4 regions of the Streptomyces sp. NBC_00887 genome follow, and region 1 is predicted to be linked to each of the others. Evidence: riboswitches for the same ligand, from Rfam matches in the RefSeq annotation. Region 1 holds a riboswitch; each other region holds the start of a gene.
What was found. Region 1 has a riboswitch for cobalamin ahead of OG844_RS34820 (prenyltransferase/squalene oxidase repeat-containing protein). Riboswitches for the same ligand answer to the same signal wherever they lie in the genome.
Positions count from the first base shown of each region.

Region 2: it holds a riboswitch for cobalamin, as region 1 does, so the genes downstream of both, OG844_RS13210 (CbtB-domain containing protein) here and OG844_RS34820 (prenyltransferase/squalene oxidase repeat-containing protein) in region 1, are expected to answer to the same signal.
Region 3: it holds a riboswitch for cobalamin, as region 1 does, so the genes downstream of both, cobN (cobaltochelatase subunit CobN) here and OG844_RS34820 (prenyltransferase/squalene oxidase repeat-containing protein) in region 1, are expected to answer to the same signal.
Region 4: it holds a riboswitch for cobalamin, as region 1 does, so the genes downstream of both, OG844_RS21065 (ribonucleoside-diphosphate reductase subunit alpha) here and OG844_RS34820 (prenyltransferase/squalene oxidase repeat-containing protein) in region 1, are expected to answer to the same signal.

Region 1 is NZ_CP108788.1:7,632,971-7,637,420, reverse strand. It holds gene OG844_RS34830 (PHB depolymerase family esterase) at 1-909, shown strand, start outside; gene OG844_RS34825 (hypothetical protein) at 891-1,403, opposite strand; cobalamin riboswitch at 1,565-1,698, shown strand; gene OG844_RS34820 (prenyltransferase/squalene oxidase repeat-containing protein) at 1,804-3,051, shown strand; gene OG844_RS34815 (SCO2322 family protein) at 3,048-3,749, shown strand; gene OG844_RS34810 (energy-coupling factor transporter transmembrane component T) at 3,746-4,450, shown strand, end outside.
Region 2 is NZ_CP108788.1:2,892,836-2,897,285, forward strand. It holds gene OG844_RS13195 (hypothetical protein) at 1-372, shown strand, start outside; gene OG844_RS13200 (GNAT family N-acetyltransferase) at 387-902, shown strand; gene OG844_RS13205 (CbtA family protein) at 1,008-1,784, opposite strand; gene OG844_RS13210 (CbtB-domain containing protein) at 1,811-2,026, opposite strand; adenosylcobalamin (AdoCbl) riboswitch at 2,071-2,168, opposite strand; gene OG844_RS13215 (histidine phosphatase family protein) at 2,304-2,906, shown strand; gene OG844_RS13220 (4'-phosphopantetheinyl transferase) at 2,821-3,540, opposite strand; gene OG844_RS13225 (metallophosphoesterase family protein) at 3,537-4,442, opposite strand.
Region 3 is NZ_CP108788.1:5,713,534-5,717,983, forward strand. It holds gene cobN (cobaltochelatase subunit CobN) at 1-2,764, opposite strand, end outside; cobalamin riboswitch at 2,796-2,947, opposite strand; gene OG844_RS26115 (cobalamin biosynthesis protein CobG) at 3,147-4,424, shown strand.
Region 4 is NZ_CP108788.1:4,653,470-4,657,919, forward strand. It holds gene mctP (monocarboxylate uptake permease MctP) at 1-1,128, shown strand, start outside; gene OG844_RS21060 (GNAT family N-acetyltransferase) at 1,325-1,825, shown strand; cobalamin riboswitch at 1,871-2,002, shown strand; gene OG844_RS21065 (ribonucleoside-diphosphate reductase subunit alpha) at 2,140-4,450, shown strand, end outside.

The DNA of each region.
Region 1 (4,450 bases):
CAGGCCGCCGCGTCCGGCTGCCAGACCGGGCCGCAGAAGCTGACGCCCGCCCAGTGGGGCGACAAGGTCCGCAACTCCTACCCCGGCCACACCGGGCCGTGGCCCCGGGTCGCGATCTGGCAGGGCACCTCTGACTACACGGTCTACCCGGCCAACGCCACCGCGCTGCGGGACCAGTGGACCGACGTCTGGGGCATCGGCCAGACCCCGTCCAGCACCCGGAGCCTGCCCGGCAACACCACGCGGACCACCTACGACGACGCCTCCGGACACCCGGCCGTGGAGATGTTCTCCGTGTCCGGGATGGGGCACGGTCTGCCGGTGAGCCCGGGCTCGGGTGCCGATCAGTGCGGGTCGACGGCCGCGTACTTCCTGAACACCATCTGCTCCACGTACTACACGGGTGTGTTCTGGGGTCTGGACCAGGGCACTCCGGGTGGTGGGGAAGGGCTGCCCGCCCCCGCCGGGCTGAAGGTCACCGGGGTCACCGACAGCACCGCGTCGCTGTCGTGGAACGCGGTCGCGGGAGCGGCCTCGTACAAGGTGTACCGCGACGGCGCCGCGGTGGGCTCGCCCGCATCGGCGTCCTTCACCGACACCGGGCTGTCCGCCGGGGTCTCCTACCGCTACACCGTGGCGGCGGCCGACTCGTCGGGCACCGCCGGAGCCGTCACGTCCGCGGTGACCGCGACCACCTCGGGAGGCTCGGCCCCCGCACGGTGCTTCACCGCGACGAACTACGCGCATGTGACGGCGGGGCGGGCGTACACCTCGGGCGGTTACGTGTACGCGAACGGCTCCGCGCAGAACATGGGGCTGTACAACGTGTTCGTCACCCACACGCTCAGGGAGTCACCGGCCGGCCACTTCGTGATCGCGGACTCCGGTTGTCAGGCCGGGTCCTCGTAGTCGCCGCGGATCGCTTCGGGCAGCTCGCAGCCGTCCTCGACGGCTGTGAGCGACACGATCTGCTCCGTGCCGAAGCCCTCCATCGCGTAGTGCCGGGCGAACACCTTCCACCCCCGCTTGGCGAGGGTGCGGAAGGTGACGTCCTGCTCCTCGTGGCTGGAGACGATCTCCCAGTCCTGGCCGCGCAACGCCTTGACCGTGGCCTCGAAGGCGCGGGCCGCGTCCGCCGCGGGCGCGTCCCCCGTCCAGGGCGCCACGCAGTCCTGCCAGGCCCCCTCGGGCATGCCGGCCGTGGAGGTGTCGCCGGGCGGGAGCCCCGCCGCGTCGGCGAGGGCCGCTATCTCGTCGCCCACCGTCTGCTTGGTGAACGGTGCGGTGGGCGAGGGTGACGCCTTCGGCGCACCCTCGCTCCCGCCGACGAGACCGCAGCCTGCGGCCATGGTCATGAACGCGCTCACCGCGGCCGTCACGGCCACCGTTCTTCTCGTACGCACAGGTGCTTCCCGCCCCGGTCGTTCCTCCCCACGGGCGGGTGCCCGTGCGATCCCCGCCGGGAGTTTCGCATGCGCTCTGACCTGCTGGGAAGGCCTTTCCTCCGGCGTCCTGCGGCAGGTCCGCCGCGGGCGGAGCCGTCCGCACTCAGAGGCTCCGAAGCGCCCCGGTAGAGTGAGCGGGTCGTCATCATGCCCGTACGGGGGGAAGCCGGTGCGAATCCGGCGCTGACCCGCAGCCGTCATCCGCCTCAGGGGCGGAGAGCCGGAATGCCCCGTCCGTGAGCGTGACCGGCTCGCGCCACCGGAACCCCGGTGGCCGGCACCGTCGAGGTATACGGGGCCGGAGCCCGGTGCATCCGTGTGCCTGTGCCCGGTCCTCGCAGGAGAGGCCCAGCCCGCCATGACCGTACGCCGCCGCGCGGCAGCACTCGCGATCACCGCCGTGCTCTGTTCCGCAGCCGCCCCCGCAGCGGTCGCCGCACCGAGTCCTTCCCCGTCGGCGGACCTGCCGGCCGGGCTGTACGGGACGAAGGACCCCACGTACGACGGTGTGTGGCGACAGTCGCTGGCCTTCCTCGCCCAGAAGATCGAACTGGTCACGCCCGCCACGGAGTCGGTGGACTGGCTGGTGGGCCAGCAGTGCGCCGACGGCGCCTTCGCCTCCTACCGCGATGCTTCCAAGCCCTGCGACGCGAAGACGGTGGCGGACACCAACGCGACCGCGGCCGCGGTCCAGGCCGTGGTCGAGCTGGCCGTGCACCGCGAGGTCGTGGACAAGGGCGTCGGCTTCCTCAAGTCCGTACAGAACGAGGACGGCGGCTGGGGGTACAACCCGGGCAGCCCGAGCGACGCCAACTCCACCGCCGTCGTGATCGGAGCGCTGGCCCGCGCGGGTGTGCCGCTGGCCGACATCACGACCGAATCGGGGAAGACGCCGTACACGGCGCTGCAGACGTTCGCCCTGCCGTGCGGCGGCGAGGGCGGCGGCGCGTTCGCGTACCAGCCGGACAAGGACGGCAAGCTCACCGCCAACGCGGACGCCACGGCGGCAGCGGTGCTCGGCTCGATGGGCAAGGGCCTGGCCGCCGGCAACTCCAACGCGGTGAAGGCCCCCGTCTGCCACGAGGGCACCGGCCTCACGGCCGAACAGTCCGCGCAGAACGGCGCCTACTACCTCTCGGGCGCGCTCGCGGAGTCGGGCCATCTGGACCTCCCCCCGATGCCGGGTGCCGAGGACTCCGCGCCGCAGCCGGACTTCGGCAACACCGCCGACGCGGTCGTCGCCCTGGCCGCGTCCGGTCACAAGGACAAGGCGGCCGGAGCGGTCACCTATCTGCAGAAGAACTCTCAGGCATGGGCCAAGGAGGGCGGCCCCGCCGCCACCGCCCAGCTGGTGCTCGCCGCACACGCGACGGGGGCGGACGCCCGTGACTTCGGCGGCGTCGACCTCGTCAAGCAGCTCAACGCGACCGGGCCCGAGCCGGCCGCCACCGCCGTGCCCTCGCCGACCGCGTCGGCACAGCAGCAGAAGGACACGAGCAGCGACGACGGCGGACTGGGTGTCTGGTGGCTCGTCGGCATCGGTCTCGCCTTCGGTGCGGGCATCGGCTTCCTGCTCAGCGGACGCCGGAAGAACCAGGGCCTGTGAGGCGCACGCCGGTCACCGCGGCGCTCCTCCTCCTCGTCGGCGCTCTGCTGACCGTGCTGGGCGCGGGCAGCGCGCAGGCGGCCGGTTACCGCTACTGGTCGTTCTGGGAGGGCGACGGCGGGAAGAACTGGTCGTACGCCACGCAGGGCCCGTCCCTGGTCCGGCCGGACGACGGCGCGGTGCAGGGGTTCCGGTTCTCGGTGAGCGAGGACTCCCAGGATTCGGCGCAGCCGCGCCGCGCCCCGGACTTCGGGGCGATCTGTGCGGGGACCCCCGCGAAGGACGGCAGCAAGCGGATCGCGCTGGTCATCGACCCGGGTACGGCGGCGGACGCCCCGGACGGCGAGAAGCCGCCCGCGCTGCGTACCGCGTGTGCCCGGGTGGAGCCGGACGCGACCACCGCCGACGCGCTGGCCTCGGTGGCCAAGCCGCTGCGGTACGACAGTTCCGCGATGCTCTGTGCGATCTCGGACTATCCCGCGTCGGGCTGCGGTGAGCAGGTCGGTGAGGACTCCGGCGCCTCGGAATCCGACGGTCCTGCCACGGCGTCCGCCGTGGACGACGCCTCCGACGCCTCCGACTCCTCCGACTCCTCCGACTCCTCCGGCGGTGGTCCGTCCGCCGGTGTGCTGGCCGGGGTCGGCACGGTTCTCCTGCTCGGTATCGCCGCGGTGCTGCAGGCCCGACGCCGGCGATGACGCGTTCCACCGGCACGGCCCGGCTCCACCGTGCGCTGCTCGCGCCCCAGGCAACCCGCAGCAACGCGCTGCCGGCCGGGGCCTGGTGGCTGTGGGCGCTCGGCCTCGCCACGGCCGCGTCCCGTACGACCAATCCGCTGCTGCTCGGGCTGCTGGTGGGAGTGGCGGGCTATGTGGTGGCGGCCCGCCGGACGGATGCGCCGTGGGCCCGCTCCTACGGTGCGTTCATCAAGCTGGGGCTGTTCGTCGTCGGTGTGCGGCTGGTCTTCTCCGTGTTCCTCGGATCGCCGATCCCCGGGACGCACACGGTGTTCACGCTGCCCGAGGTTCCGCTGCCCGACTGGGCGCAGGGGGTCAGGATCGGCGGCCGGGTCACCGCGGAGCAGCTGGTCTTCGCGTTGTACGACGGGGCGAAGCTGGCCACCCTGCTGATCTGTGTGGGGGCGGCGAACTCGCTGGCCAATCCCGCCCGGCTCCTGAAGTCCCTGCCGGGCGCGCTGTACGAGGCGGGAGTCGCCGTCGTCGTGGCGATGACCTTCGCGCCGAACATGGTCGCCGATGTGGTGCGGCTGCGGACGGCCCGGAGGCTGCGGGGGCGTGCGACGGGCGGGGTCGGGGCGGTGCTGCAGATCGGGCTGCCGGTGCTGGAGGGCGCGCTGGAGCGTTCGGTGGCCGTGGCGGCGTCGATGGACGCGCGGGGG
Region 2 (4,450 bases), 4.7 Mb from region 1:
CGGCGACGCTGGTCCGTCGTCCGCACCGCAGGCCTGACCGCCCGGGTCGCCGACGGAGCGGACCAGTTCGCCGGACCGGACCGCAGCGCCGCCGTGACGGTTTTCACGGACGACGTCCCGGGACGTACCCCCGAGGACTTCCTCGCCGTACTGCTCGACGGCGCTCCCGACAGGCTTCCCGCGCAGCGGCTCACCGAGCCTCTGCGCGGCGGACTCCGCCACGCCTTCTGGATGGCCTCGGACGACCGCGGCGGGGAGCGGCACGAGTTCTACGGCTTCACGGAGTCGGCTGTCGGCACCGCCGCCGGGCTGTGCCGCACCCATGAAGGGAAAAGTAGCGAAACTCGCGTGCATCTGCCCCTGCCGAGGTGATAGTCCGGGCTGTCATGGACAACCTCATGACGACACGCCTCCTGCTGCACCCGCTGAGCGCGGCCGAAGCCGCATCGGTGGAGGCGGGCGAACCGCCGGCAGGCACCCTCTGGGCACCCGGATACCCCGGGGACGGCGACCGCGGGGTCGCCCGCCGTTTCCTGGAGACCTGCGCGGACGCCGGCAGCCCCCAGCCGTTCGGCGCCTACGAGATCCGCCGCCGTGCGGACGGGCACGTGATAGGCGGCGTGGGCTTTCACGGAAGGCCCGATTCCGACGGCCGGGTGACGATCGGCTACGGACTGATCCCCTCGGTACGCGGTCTGGGCTACGCCTCCGAAGCGCTCCGTGCCCTTCTGGCCTTCGCGCGTTCCCAGGGGGTCGTGTCCGTGAAGGGCGACGCTGACCTCGACAACACCCGGTCGCACCACGTCATGGCAGCGGCCGGTATGCGGCTGGTCGGCGAGGACGACCGGCTCAAGCACTTCCGTATCGACTGGACGGGAACCGGCCGGACACCCGACGCCTGACACGACACCTGAACATGGGGCTCGGCCCTGAGCCCGCACATGACGGAACCCGCCGGGGACTCCCCGGCGGGTTCACTTGTCGTAGGCCCCCTGCGGGCTCGAGGGTCAGCCCACGGCATCGGCCGGGCGAGGTGCCGTACGGTCACCCGCCGACGACGCGGTACGCGCGGCCGGTACGAGAAGCCGCTCGGTCAGGTAACCGAAGACGAGACCGAAGGCGGTCCAGAGCGTCGCCTGGACGGCGAGCGTGGACAACCGGAACTCCCACAGCAGGCTGGCCGGGAAGTCCGTTCCGACCTCGTTGAACGAGGGCAGGAAGGCGTAGGCGAGCCCGATCAGCAGGACGTAGCCGGCGCCTGCGGCAGTCGTCGCGTTCCAGTTGCCCAGGCGGGGTGCGAGACGTTTGCCGAAGATCACGGCGGCTACGGCCAGCAGCACGCTGAGAGCGACCATCAGGAAGAACAGGCCGGTGCGCTGTCCGATGGTGTCGGGGTTCCCGACAGCCGGCGGGTTCGCCGGGTACTTCAGGAACGGCACGACGTACACCGTCAGCAGGGCCGCACCCGCGACGAGCGCGGCCGTGGCCCTGGGGCCGAAGCTGCCGATGCGGCCCAGGGCGTAACAGAAGACGAGTGCGGCGATGCCGCCGATGGCCACGCCGAATACGAGGACACCGGTGGCGAGACCGCCGGTGGCCTGCATCGTGCGGCTGACGAGTTCCTCGCCGCCGCCGTGGTCGTGGGCGTGTGACTCCTCCAGCGCGATGGCGGCGTCCACGCGGGACTCACCGAGGAAGTAGGCCACGGCAAGGGCGAGCGCACCGGCCACGAGGCCGGCCAGCATCCCGCGGACGAGCAGAGCTCTGACCGATACGGAGTTCATGGAACGTTCCCCTGATTCCCGGAATCTCAGTGGCAGGGGAATCCGAGGAGGTGGCGTCCGTCGTGGACCCACTCGTGCACGGACTCACCCGCGAAGACCGCGGTGGCGCCCTGCTCGGCTCCGACGAAGTACAGCAGGACCAGCATCAGGATGCCGAAGAAGACGGCCCAGGGGGCAATGGCCTTCAGGGAGATGGGGGTGATCGCGGGTGCGATCGCAGCTGGGGCAGCAGAATGTGCCATGGCAGAACCTCCTGTGGGAACACGCGTCCCTGTCGTGGTGCCTGAGACGAAGGTGCCGGGTCTGACTTTCCCGCAGAACGAGCGGGTACACAGTGGCGCGACCGTGCCGGATTCTCACCGGACTTCCGTTCACACCTCGTCTTGGTTGCCGCGACCATACCGCCTGTTGCTCGGGCGCCGCCACGGTGCAACCGTCCCGGTCGCGGCCCGCGGCGCGAGCCGTGTTCCCATGGGGCGCCTACGCATCGGGCAGTTGTTGAAGAAGGGGAGGCGGAGCATGACGGTACGGGTGATGTTGATCTCACCGGCCATGAACGCGGCGTCGAGAGAGGCACGCTTCGAGGGTGACGCACCGTTGGACGAGGCAGGTCTGCGCAGGGCCGAGGACGCCGCCGGTGACGTACCGGGAGCCGACCGGTATGCGCGCGGCCCTTCGGAGCGCTGCCTGCAGACCGCTCAGGCGCTCGGACTTGCCCCCAGTGCCGAACCCGCGCTCCGCGACTGGCACATGGGGCGCTGGAGCGGTCAACGACTGTCGGACGTCGGCGCCGCTGAACCCGACGCCGTGTCCGCCTGGCTGGCCGACCCATCGGCCGCCCCGCACGGGGGCGAGTCGCTCCTGGACCTGGCTGCCCGGGTGGGCAGTTGGCTGGAGACCCTGGCCGGGGACCGCGACGTGCGGGTCATGGCCGTGGTCGAACCCGCGGTCGTCCGCGCGGCGGTGGTCCAGGCGCTGGCTCTGCCGGTACAGGCCTTCTGGCGGCTGGACGTTCCCCCGCTCGCGCTCACCGAGCTCAGCGGGCGGTCCGGCCGGTGGAACCTGCGGTGCGGTCGCCCTCCGGAGGAACGCGGGGAGCGTGGGGCAGGGCGATCGCGGTAACCGCGAACCCGTCCTGGACCAGCCACCTTCCCTCGAACGTGCCCGGTATCCCGGGCGCCGTCCGCAACAGCTGCGCCGTGAAGGTGCCCCGGTGCCAAGCCCCTTCGCTCCGGCGGAATTCGATCTCCGCCTCGTCGAAGTCGAGCTCGATGCCTGTGAGCGGGTACCACGTCTTGAAAACACTCTCCTTGGCGCTGAAGACCAGCCGATCCCAGTGGGGGGCCGCGCCGCCCGCGACCGGGCCGATCCGCCGCCTCTCCGAGGGGAGCGAGATGACCTCCCACACGTCGGTCGGCAGAGCTTCGTCCGGTTCCGCGTCGATGCCCAGCGCGCGCACGTCGGACGCCCGGGCCAGCGCTGCGGCTCGGTAGCCCTCGCAGTGCGTCATGCTGCCCACGATCCCCTCGGGCCACAGGGGCGCCCCACGGTGGCCACGCAGCACCGGCGTGGGAGGCAGCCCGAGGGCCGCCATGGCCCGTCTCGCGCAGGCGCGCACGGCCGCGAACTCGTGCCGGCGCCGGTCCACGCTGCGAGCCACCAGTTCCGCTTCCTCGGGGTAGAGCGTCCCCACCGGAGCGTCCACCTCGAAGGTGTCCGCGCAGGCGATGTACTCGGGGAACAGCCGCTCGATCACGCCTCCTCCCCCGGCTCGCCCGGGGGCTGTTCGCCCGCGTAGGGAAGGATCTGACGCAGGAGGCCCTGGGGGTGGCCGCGTTTGCGCCACTCCCTGGGGTAACCGATCGAGACCTCCTCGAAACGCACCCCGTCGTACCAGGTCGTACGGGGGATGTGGAGATGCCCGTAGACGACGGCGGCGACGTTGAAGCGGCGGTGCCAGTCGGCCGTCAGTTCCGTGCCGCACCACTGGGCGAACTCCGGGTACCACATGATGGATGTGGGTTCGCGCACCAGCGGCCAGTGACCGGCGATCACCAGGGGGACCTCCGGGTCGTGCGCGGCCAGCCGCTCCTCGGTCTGCGCCACCCGCGCCCGGCACCAGTCGTCCCGGGCGGGATAGGGGTCGGGGTGGAGCAGATACTCGTCGGTGCAGACGACTCCGGCCTCATGCGCCTTGGCCAGGGATTCTTCCTTGGTCGTCGTTCCGGGGGCCCTGAACGTGTAGTCGTACAGCAGGAACACGGGGGCGACGGCCACCGGCCCGTCCGCTCCCTGCCACCGGGGGTACGGATCCTCCGGCGTCGTCACGCCGAGCTCGCGGCACACCTGGACGAGGTACTCGTATCGCGCCTGTCCGCGTAGTCGTACGGGATCCTTGTCCAGGGTCCACAGTTCGTGGTTGCCGGGGGTCCACACCACGTGGGCGAAGCGGCCCGCCAGCATTTCCAGAGCCTGTGCGACCTCCTCGGCCTGTTCCGCCACGTCGCCGGCGACGATGAGCCAGTCATCGTCGTGCGACGGGTGCAGTTTGTCGGCGATCGGACGGTTGTCGGTGATCCCGATATGGAGATCGCTGACGGCGAGAAGCCGGCCCCGCTCCGGCGGCGATTGACGTACGAGGTCGCTCAGTTGACTCATTGTTCGAA
Region 3 (4,450 bases), 1.9 Mb from region 1:
GGCCGATGGTGCGCGGGAAGGCGTCCCGGAAGAAGCCGGAGATGCGCAGCGTGACGTCGATACGGGGACGGCCCAGCTCCTCGTACGGGATCGGCTCCAGGCCCGTGACGCGGCGCGAGGCGTCGTCCCAGACGGGGCGGACGCCGAGCAGGGCGAAGGCCTCGGCGATGTCGTCGCCCGCGGTGCGCATCGCGCTCGTGCCCCACAGGGACAGGCCGACGGAGGTGGGCCATTCGCCGTTGTCTGCGCGGTAGCGCTCCAGGAGCGAGTCCGCGAGGGCCTGGCCGGTCTCCCAGGCGAGACGGGACGGGACGGCCTTCGGGTCGACGGAGTAGAAGTTCCGGCCGGTCGGCAGGACGTTCACCAGACCGCGGAGCGGGGAACCGGACGGGCCCGCAGGGACGAACCCGCCGTTCAGCGCGTGGACGGTGTGGTCGAGCTCGTCGGTCGTGGCGGCGAGACGGGGCACGACCTCCTTGGCGGCGAAGTCGAGGATGTCGGCGACGGCGGACGGCTGTCCGGCGGCCACGCGGGCGACGGCGGCCGGATCCCAGGCCGCGTCCTCCATCGCCTGGACGAGGGTGCGGGCCTGCTCCTCGATCTCGTCGGCGGCGGTGCGCGTGGCCGCGGACTCGTCGAGGCCGAGCGCCTCGCGCAGACCGGGCAGCGAGGTCGTACCGCCCCAGATCTGGCGGGCGCGCAGGACGGCGAGGACGAGGTTGACGCGGTCCTTGCCGGCCGGGGCGCCGCCCAGGACGTGCAGCCCGTCTCGGATCTGGACGTCCTTGATCTCACAGAGCCAGCCGTCGAGATGCATGATGAACTCGTCGAAGCCCTCGTCCTCGGGCCGGTCCTGCAGCCCCAGGTCGTGATCGAGCTTCGCGGCCTGGATCAGTGTCCAGATCTGGGCGCGTACGGCCGGGAGCTTCGCCGGGTCCATCGCGGCGATCTGCGCGTGCTCGTCCAGGAGCTGTTCGAGGCGGGCGATGTCGCCGTAGCTGTCGGCGCGCGCCATCGGCGGTACGAGGTGGTCGACCAGGGTGGCGTGCACACGGCGCTTGGCCTGGGTGCCCTCGCCCGGGTCGTTCACCAGGAACGGGTAGACGAGCGGCAGATCACCCAGTGCGGCGTCGGGGCCGCAGGCGGCGGACAGGCCGGCGTTCTTGCCGGGCAGCCACTCCAGGTTGCCGTGCTTGCCGAGGTGGATCATCGCGTCGGCGCCGAAACCGTTGTCGTCCGCGGACGCGGCGATCCAGCGGTAGGCGGCCAGGTAGTGGTGCGAGGGCGGCAGATCGGGGTCGTGGTAGATCGCGATCGGGTTCTCGCCGAAGCCGCGCGGCGGCTGGATGAGGATCAGCAGGTTGCCGCGGCGCAGGGCGGCGAGCACGATGTCGCCCTCGGGGTTGCGGGACCGGTCGAGGAACATCTCGCCGGGGGCCGGGCCCCAGTGCCGCTCGACGGCCTCGCGGAGTTCGGCGGGCAGCGTGGCGAACCAGCGGCGGTAGTCGGCGGCGGGGATCCGGACCGGGTTGCGGGCCAGCTGCTCCTCGGTGAGCCACTCCTGGTCGTGGCCGCCGGCCTCGATCAGCGCGTAGATCAGCTCGTCGCCGTCGCCGGAGACCAGACCCGGGATCTCCTCCTCGGGCCCGAAGTCGTAGCCCTCGGCCCGGAGCCTGCGCAGCAGGGCGACGGCGCTTGCGGGGGTGTCGAGGCCGACCGCGTTGCCGATGCGGGAGTGCTTGGTCGGGTACGCGGACAGGACGAGGGCGATCCGCTTCTCGGCGGCCGGGATGTGGCGGAGCCGGGCGTGCCGTACGGCGATCCCGGCGACCCGTGCCGCGCGCTCGGTGTCGGCGACGTACGCGGGCAGGCCGTCCTCGTCGATCTCCTTGAAGGAGAACGGCACCGTGATCAGGCGGCCGTCGAACTCCGGCACCGCGATCTGGGTGGCGGCGTCCAGCGGGGAGACGCCCTCGTCGTTCTCCTCCCAGGCGGCGCGGGGGCTGGTGAGGCAGAGCGCCTGGAGCACCGGCACGTCGAGGCCGGTGAGGGCGCCCGCGTCCCAGGACTCGTCGTCGCCGCCCGCGGACGCGGTGGCCGGCTTGGTGCCGCCCGCGGCGAGGACGGTCGTCACGATGGCGTCGGCGGCACGGAGTTCGTCGATGAGCTCGGGCTCGGGGGTACGGAGCGAGGCGACGTACAGCGGGAGGGCGTGGGCCCCCGCGTCCTCGACGGCGGTGCAGAGCGCTTCGATGAACGCCGTGTTCCCGCTCATGTGGTGGGCGCGGTAGTAGAGCACCGCGACGGTGGGCCCGGTGACGCCCTCACGGGCCGTCCGCTCCAGCGGGCCCCAGGCGGGTGCGGGGGCGGGCGGCTCGAAGCCGTGACCGGTGAGCAGCACGGTGTCGGAGAGGAACCGGGCCAGCTGCTCCAGGTTGGCGGGGCCGCCGTGCGCGAGGTAGGCGTGCGCCTCGGCGGCGATGCCGATGGGGACGGTGGACGCGGCCATCAGCTGGGCGTCGGGCGCCTGTTCACCGGTCAGCACGACGACGGGGCGACCGGTCGCCAGCACCAGGTCGAGGCCGTCCTGCCAGGCCCGTACGCCCCCGAGGAGGCGTACGACGACGAGGTCCGTGCCGTCCAGCAGCTCCGGGAGTTCATCGAGGGAGAGCCGGGAGGGGTTGGCGTAGCGGTAGTTGACCGGGCCCGCGGATGCGCGGGCGCTGAGCAGGTCGGTGTCGGACGTCGACAGGAGCAGGATCATGCGGCGTCAGCCCTTCCTCGGGGTGTCCACGCCCCGGGCGGTGTCGGACGGCAGGAGTTCCTGACTCGCCCGGTCGTGGACCGGGCTCACAGTGGCGGGACCGCGCCGGAATCTCACCGGGCTTCCTCCCATGTCGCCGTCTGGCGATGGCGGGCCGAACGGACCGCCGCTAGGCATAGTAGGCGGCGGACGGCCGGGCGTGACGGGATGCCCCTGGACGGGACTTGTCCTGGTCGCACGACGGGCCGGTTTTCGCCCTGCGGCGGCCGGGACCGGGCAACGAACCCGGCACGGGCCCCGGACCGGTCGCGATTCCGGGTCCGGCCGGTGGGTGTCCTACAGGTCACAGTCACCGTAGGACTGTGCCGCGGTCACGGTCGGTATGCTCGCCGCCATGCCCCCATCCGCCCTCCCGCCCCGGTCTCCGGGCGGTGATGCCTGCCCCGGAACACTGCGTCTGCACCGGGCGGACGACGGTGCGCTGGCGCGGGTCCGGCTGCCCGGCGGCGTGCTGACGGTTGCGCGTGCGAACACCCTCGGAGAGGCCGCGGAGCGGCTGGGCGACGGTGAGTTGCACCTCACCTCGCGCGGCAACGTGCAGCTGCGCGGGCTCGCCCCGGACTGCGGTGCGGAGTTGGCCGGACTGCTGGGCAGGGCCGGGCTGCTGCCCTCCGAACGCCACGAGCGGATACGCAACATCGTCGCTTCCCCCCTCGCGGGACTCGACGGCCTCGGAGCCGCTGAGGTCGGAGTGTGGCTGGCCGGACTTGACCGCTTGCTGTGCGGAAGCGACCGTGCGGCCGCGCTCTCCGGCCGCTTCCTGTTCGCACTCGATGACGGCCGCGGTGATGTGGACGCCCTCGGCGCCGACCTCACCCTGCTGGCCCGTGACGACGGCGAAGCGATGCTGCGTGTCGGGGACACCGACGCCGTCCTGCGTATCCCGGCTTCCGAGGGACCCCGCGCCGCACTCCTGGCCGCCGAAGCGTTTCTGGACGCCGCCCCGGACACCGGTGCCTGGCGGGTCAAGGACCTGCCGTGCGGCGCCGCCGCACTGTCCGACGACGTCGTACGGCGGTTGAGGCGGACCGGTACCGCCGTGTCGGAGGACCGCCGCCCCCTCCCCCATGCGTCCCTCCCTCCTGCCCTCGGCCCCGTACGCGGCGGCCGCCGCGAGGTCGCGCTGTCCGTCGGCGTACCGCTGGGGCGCCTTGACCCGAACCAGTGGCGGCTGCTGTCGAGCGCCGGCGAACTGCGGCTCACCCCATGGCGCGGCGTCGTCGTCACCGGCGTCGCACCGGATCGAGCGGACGAACTGCTCGCCGCCCTCTCGGAGGCCGGTCTGATCACCGGACCCGGCTCGCCGTGGGCCGGGGTCGGGGCGTGCATCGGACGGCCCGGCTGTGCGAAGTCGCTGGCCGACGTGCGGGCCGAAGCGGGGGCCGCCGTCGGACCCGCGGGACGGCTGCCTGTGTACTGGTCCGGGTGCGAACGCCGCTGCGGCCATCCGCACGGGGAGTGGATCGACGTGGTCGCCACCCCGGACGGACACCGGATCTCCCATGTGACGGGGGACAGGTCGGACGCCACGGCGACGGTCCGGGACGACCCTGTCGCGCTGGCCGCCGCGGTGGCAGCGGCGCGAGGCTCTCGCACCTGACCGCGCATCACCTTGTTCACCTGTGT
Region 4 (4,450 bases), 3.0 Mb from region 1:
TCGGGACTGCGCGCGCCCGCACTGATCGCGTTCGTCAAGGACGGCCTGATCTATCTGGTCATCGCCGTCGCCATCATCTACATCCCCATCAAACTCGGCGGATTCGACGACATCTTCGCCAAGGCGGGCGAAGCCTTCGCGCAGACGAACGAGGCAACGGGCAAGCCACGCGGTGCTCTCGTGCCCGGCGACTTGGGTCAATGGGGTTATGCCACGCTGGCCCTGGGCTCGGCGCTGGCGCTCTTCATGTACCCGCACTCCATCACGGCGACGCTCTCCAGCCGCAGCCGTGACGTGATCCGGCGCAACACCACGATCCTGCCGCTGTATTCGCTGATGCTCGGCCTGCTGGCCCTGCTCGGCTTCATGGCGATCGCCGCCGGAGTGAAGGTGGACAACGGCCAGCTGGCCATTCCGCAGCTGTTCGAGAACATGTTCCCCGACTGGTTCGCCGGTGTGGCCTTCGCCGCGATAGGCATCGGTGCGCTGGTGCCCGCGGCGATCATGTCGATCGCCGCGGCGAACCTCTTCACCCGCAACATCTACAAGGACTTCATCAAACCCGATGCGACCCCGGCCCAGGAGACCAAGGTCTCCAAGCTGGTCTCGCTCCTGGTCAAGGTCGGTGCACTCGCCTTCGTCCTCACCATGGACAAGACGGTCGCGATCAACTTCCAGCTGCTCGGCGGGATCTGGATCCTCCAGACGATGCCGGCCCTGGTGGGCGGCCTGTTCACCCGGTGGTTCCACCGCTGGGCCCTGATCGCGGGCTGGGCGGTCGGCATGATCTACGGCACGGTCGCCGCGTACGGGGTCGCCAGCCCGACCCAGAAGCACTTCGGCGGGTCCTCGAAGGAGATCCCCGGCATCGGCGAGATCGGCTACATCGGTCTGACCGCGTTCGTGCTGAACGTCGTCGTGGTGCTCGTACTGACCGTCGTCCTGAACGCGCTGAAGGCACCGGTCGGGATCGACGAGACCTCCCCGTCCGACTACACGGCGGACGCGGGCGACCCGGGCGTCAAGGTGGAGCTCCCGCCGGCCACCGTGGGCGCCCCGGGCGGCGGTCCCACCGTGGGTGCCCAGGGCGGCGGTCCGGCCGTGGAGGCCGCGGGCGGCGGTCACTGACCCCGCCTTTCGGGAGCAGGTTCCGGAGCGGGCCGCCGCGTCCCCGAGGGGCGCGGCGGCCCACTGCGTTCCGGGCCGCCGCCAAGGAGTCCGGCTCGCCGTGGAAGGAGTCCGGGCCGCCCCTCCGCTCCGCCACGTGTCCGGCCCGCCGTCAAGGGGTTCGACCCTCGCCTCCGCCTGCGGCAGACTCCCGCCCATGGACATCGTGATCAGGCCCGTCGGCCTCCAGGAGCACGAGGCGCTGGCCGGCATCACCGCCGAGGCGTACCTCGCCGACGACCTGCTGGACTTCGGCGCCGACGACCCCTATCTGACGGAACTGCGCGCGGTCGGCCGCCGGGCCGCCGAGGCGGAGGTACTTGTCGCGGTGGACGATGAGGGCACACTGCTCGGCGGTGTGACCTACGCGGCGCCCGGCAGCCCGTGGGCGGACATCGCCGGGGTGGACGAGGCCGAATTCCGGATGCTGGCCGTCTCCCGCGAAGCCCGTGGACGCGGGGCGGGAGAGGCGCTCGTACGGGCCTGTATCGACCGGGCACGGGCCACGGAGGGCGTCTCCGGTCTCGTCCTGTCGACGCAGCAGGCCATGCTCGGCGCTCATCGGATCTACCGGCGCCTGGGTTTCGTACGGACTCCGGCACGGGACTGGAAGCCCGTCGAGCACATCTCGCTCCTGACATTCCGCCTGGAGCTCTGACCGAGCGCGACACAACATGTGGGGGCTGCCGTGCCCGGCGGCCCCCACATGTATGCTCATGCTCGCTGTCTCCGCAGGGGAATCCGGTGCGAATCCGGAACTGTCCCGCAACGGTGTGATCGGTGTGCTTCTACGCACCCGGAAGTCCGAAGACCTGCTGACAGCGCGTCCGGCTCGACCGAACCGGACGCCCGACGTCCGGGCCTCGCGGAGGGCCGGTGGACGCCGTGCGCAGTGCTGCCCCCTTCCCGGGTACCGCCCTGCCCGGCTGCCCCCGCTCCCGCCGGCCCCGAGCCGAGCGAGGGGTAGTCCCAGTGACCATCGCGCCAGCCGATCCGGTTTCAGCGGTCGATTCAGCCGAGTCCGCGCACGCCACGCCCGACGGGCCCGGTACCGCACTGCTGCGGACCCTGACCGACCTCACCGTCGATCTGCCCGACACCGACCCCGGACGGGTCGCCGCCGCCGCGCTGCGCGGCCGCAACGCCCGGTCGGACGAGGCCGAACTGCGCTCGCTGGCCACCGAGGCCGCCGCGGGCCTGATCTCCGAGGACCCCGCCTACTCCCGGCTCGCCGCACGGCTCCTCACCCGAACCATCGCGGACGAGGCCGCCGGCCAGGGCGCTGTCTCCTTCTCCGCCTCGGTCGCCGTCGGCCACCGCGAGGGCCTGATCGCGGACCGTACGGCAGAGTTCGTCACGCTGCACGCGGACGCCCTCGACGCGCTGACCGGGCAGGCTCTCGCCGACGGCGCCGACGACCGTTTCGGCTACTTCGGGCTGCGGACGCTGTTCAGCCGCTACCTGCTGCGCCATCCGCTCACCCGCCAGGTCATCGAGACACCGCAGCACTTCATGCTCCGGGTGGCCGCCGGCCTCGCCGAGGACTCCTCCGAGCGCGCCCTGGACGAAGTCGCCTCGCTGTACGGGCTGATGAGCCGGCTCGACTACCTGCCCTCCTCGCCCACCCTGTTCAACTCAGGTACCCGGCACCCGCAGATGTCCTCCTGCTATCTGCTGGACTCCCCGCTGGACGAGCTCGACTCGATCTACGACCGCTACCACCAGGTGGCGCGGCTGTCCAAGCACGCCGGCGGCATCGGCCTCTCGTACTCCCGGATCCGCGCCCGGGGTTCGCTGATCCGTGGCACCAACGGGCACTCCAACGGCATCGTGCCCTTCCTGAAGACGCTCGACGCCTCGGTCGCCGCGGTCAACCAGGGGGGCCGCCGCAAGGGCGCCGCCGCCGTCTACCTGGAGACCTGGCACGCGGACATCGAGGAGTTCCTGGAGCTGCGCGACAACACGGGCGAGGACCAGCGCCGCACGCACAACCTGAATCTGGCGCACTGGATCCCCGACGAGTTCATGCGCCGTGTCGACGCGGACACCGAGTGGTCGCTGTTCTCCCCGGCCGACACCCCCGAACTGGTCGACCTGTGGGGCGACGAGTTCGACGCCGCCTACCGTGCGGCGGAGGCCAAGGGCCTGGCCCGCAGGACGATGCCCGCCCGTGAGCTGTACGGCCGGATGATGCGGACGCTCGCCCAGACCGGTCAGGGCTGGATGACGTTCAAGGACGCCTCCAACCGGACCGCGAACCAGACCGCCGAACCGGGCAGGGTCGTGCACTCGTCGAACCTGTGCACGGAGATCCTCGAGGTCACCGACGACGGCGAGACGGCCGTCTGCAACCTGGGTTCGGTCAACCTCGGCGCGTTCGTCGTCGGCGGGGAGATGGACTGGGAGCGGCTGGACGCCACGGTCCGTACCGCCGTGACCTTCCTCGACCGCGTGGTGGACATCAACTTCTACCCGACCGAGCAGGCAGGCCGCTCCAACGCCCGCTGGCGTCCGGTGGGCCTGGGTGCGATGGGCCTGCAGGACGTCTTCTTCCAGCTGCGGCTGCCCTTCGACTCGCCCGAGGCCCGCGCGCTCTCCACGAGGATCTCCGAGCGGATCATGCTGGCCGCGTACGAGGCGTCGTGCGACCTCGCGGAGCGTTCGGGCCCGCTGCCCGCCTGGTCCGAGACGCGCGCCGCCCGCGGTGTGCTGCACCCCGACCACTACGACACCGAGCTGAACTGGCCGGAGCGCTGGGACGCGCTGCGTGCCCGGGTCGCGAGGACCGGGATGCGCAACTCGCTGCTGCTCGCCATCGCGCCGACGGCGACGATCGCCTCGATCGCAGGTGTGTACGAGTGCATCGAGCCGCAGGTCTCCAACCTCTTCAAGCGCGAGACGCTCAGCGGTGAGTTCCTCCAGGTCAACGCGTACCTGGTGGACGAGCTGAAGAAGCTCGGCGTGTGGGACGCGCGGACCCGGGAGGCGCTGCGCGAGGCGAGCGGCTCGGTGCAGGGCTTCGCCTGGATCCCCGAGGAGGTGCGTGCGCTGTACCGCACGGCGTGGGAGATCCCGCAGCGCGGCCTGATCGACATGGCGGCGGCCCGTACGCCGTTCCTCGACCAGAGCCAGTCACTGAACCTGTTCCTGGAGACGCCGACGATCGGCAAGCTCTCCTCGATGTACGCGTACGCCTGGAAGCAGGGGCTGAAGACGACGTACTACCTGCGCTCGCGTCCGGCCACCCGGATCGCCCGTGCGGCGTCCGGGACGGCCGCCGCCG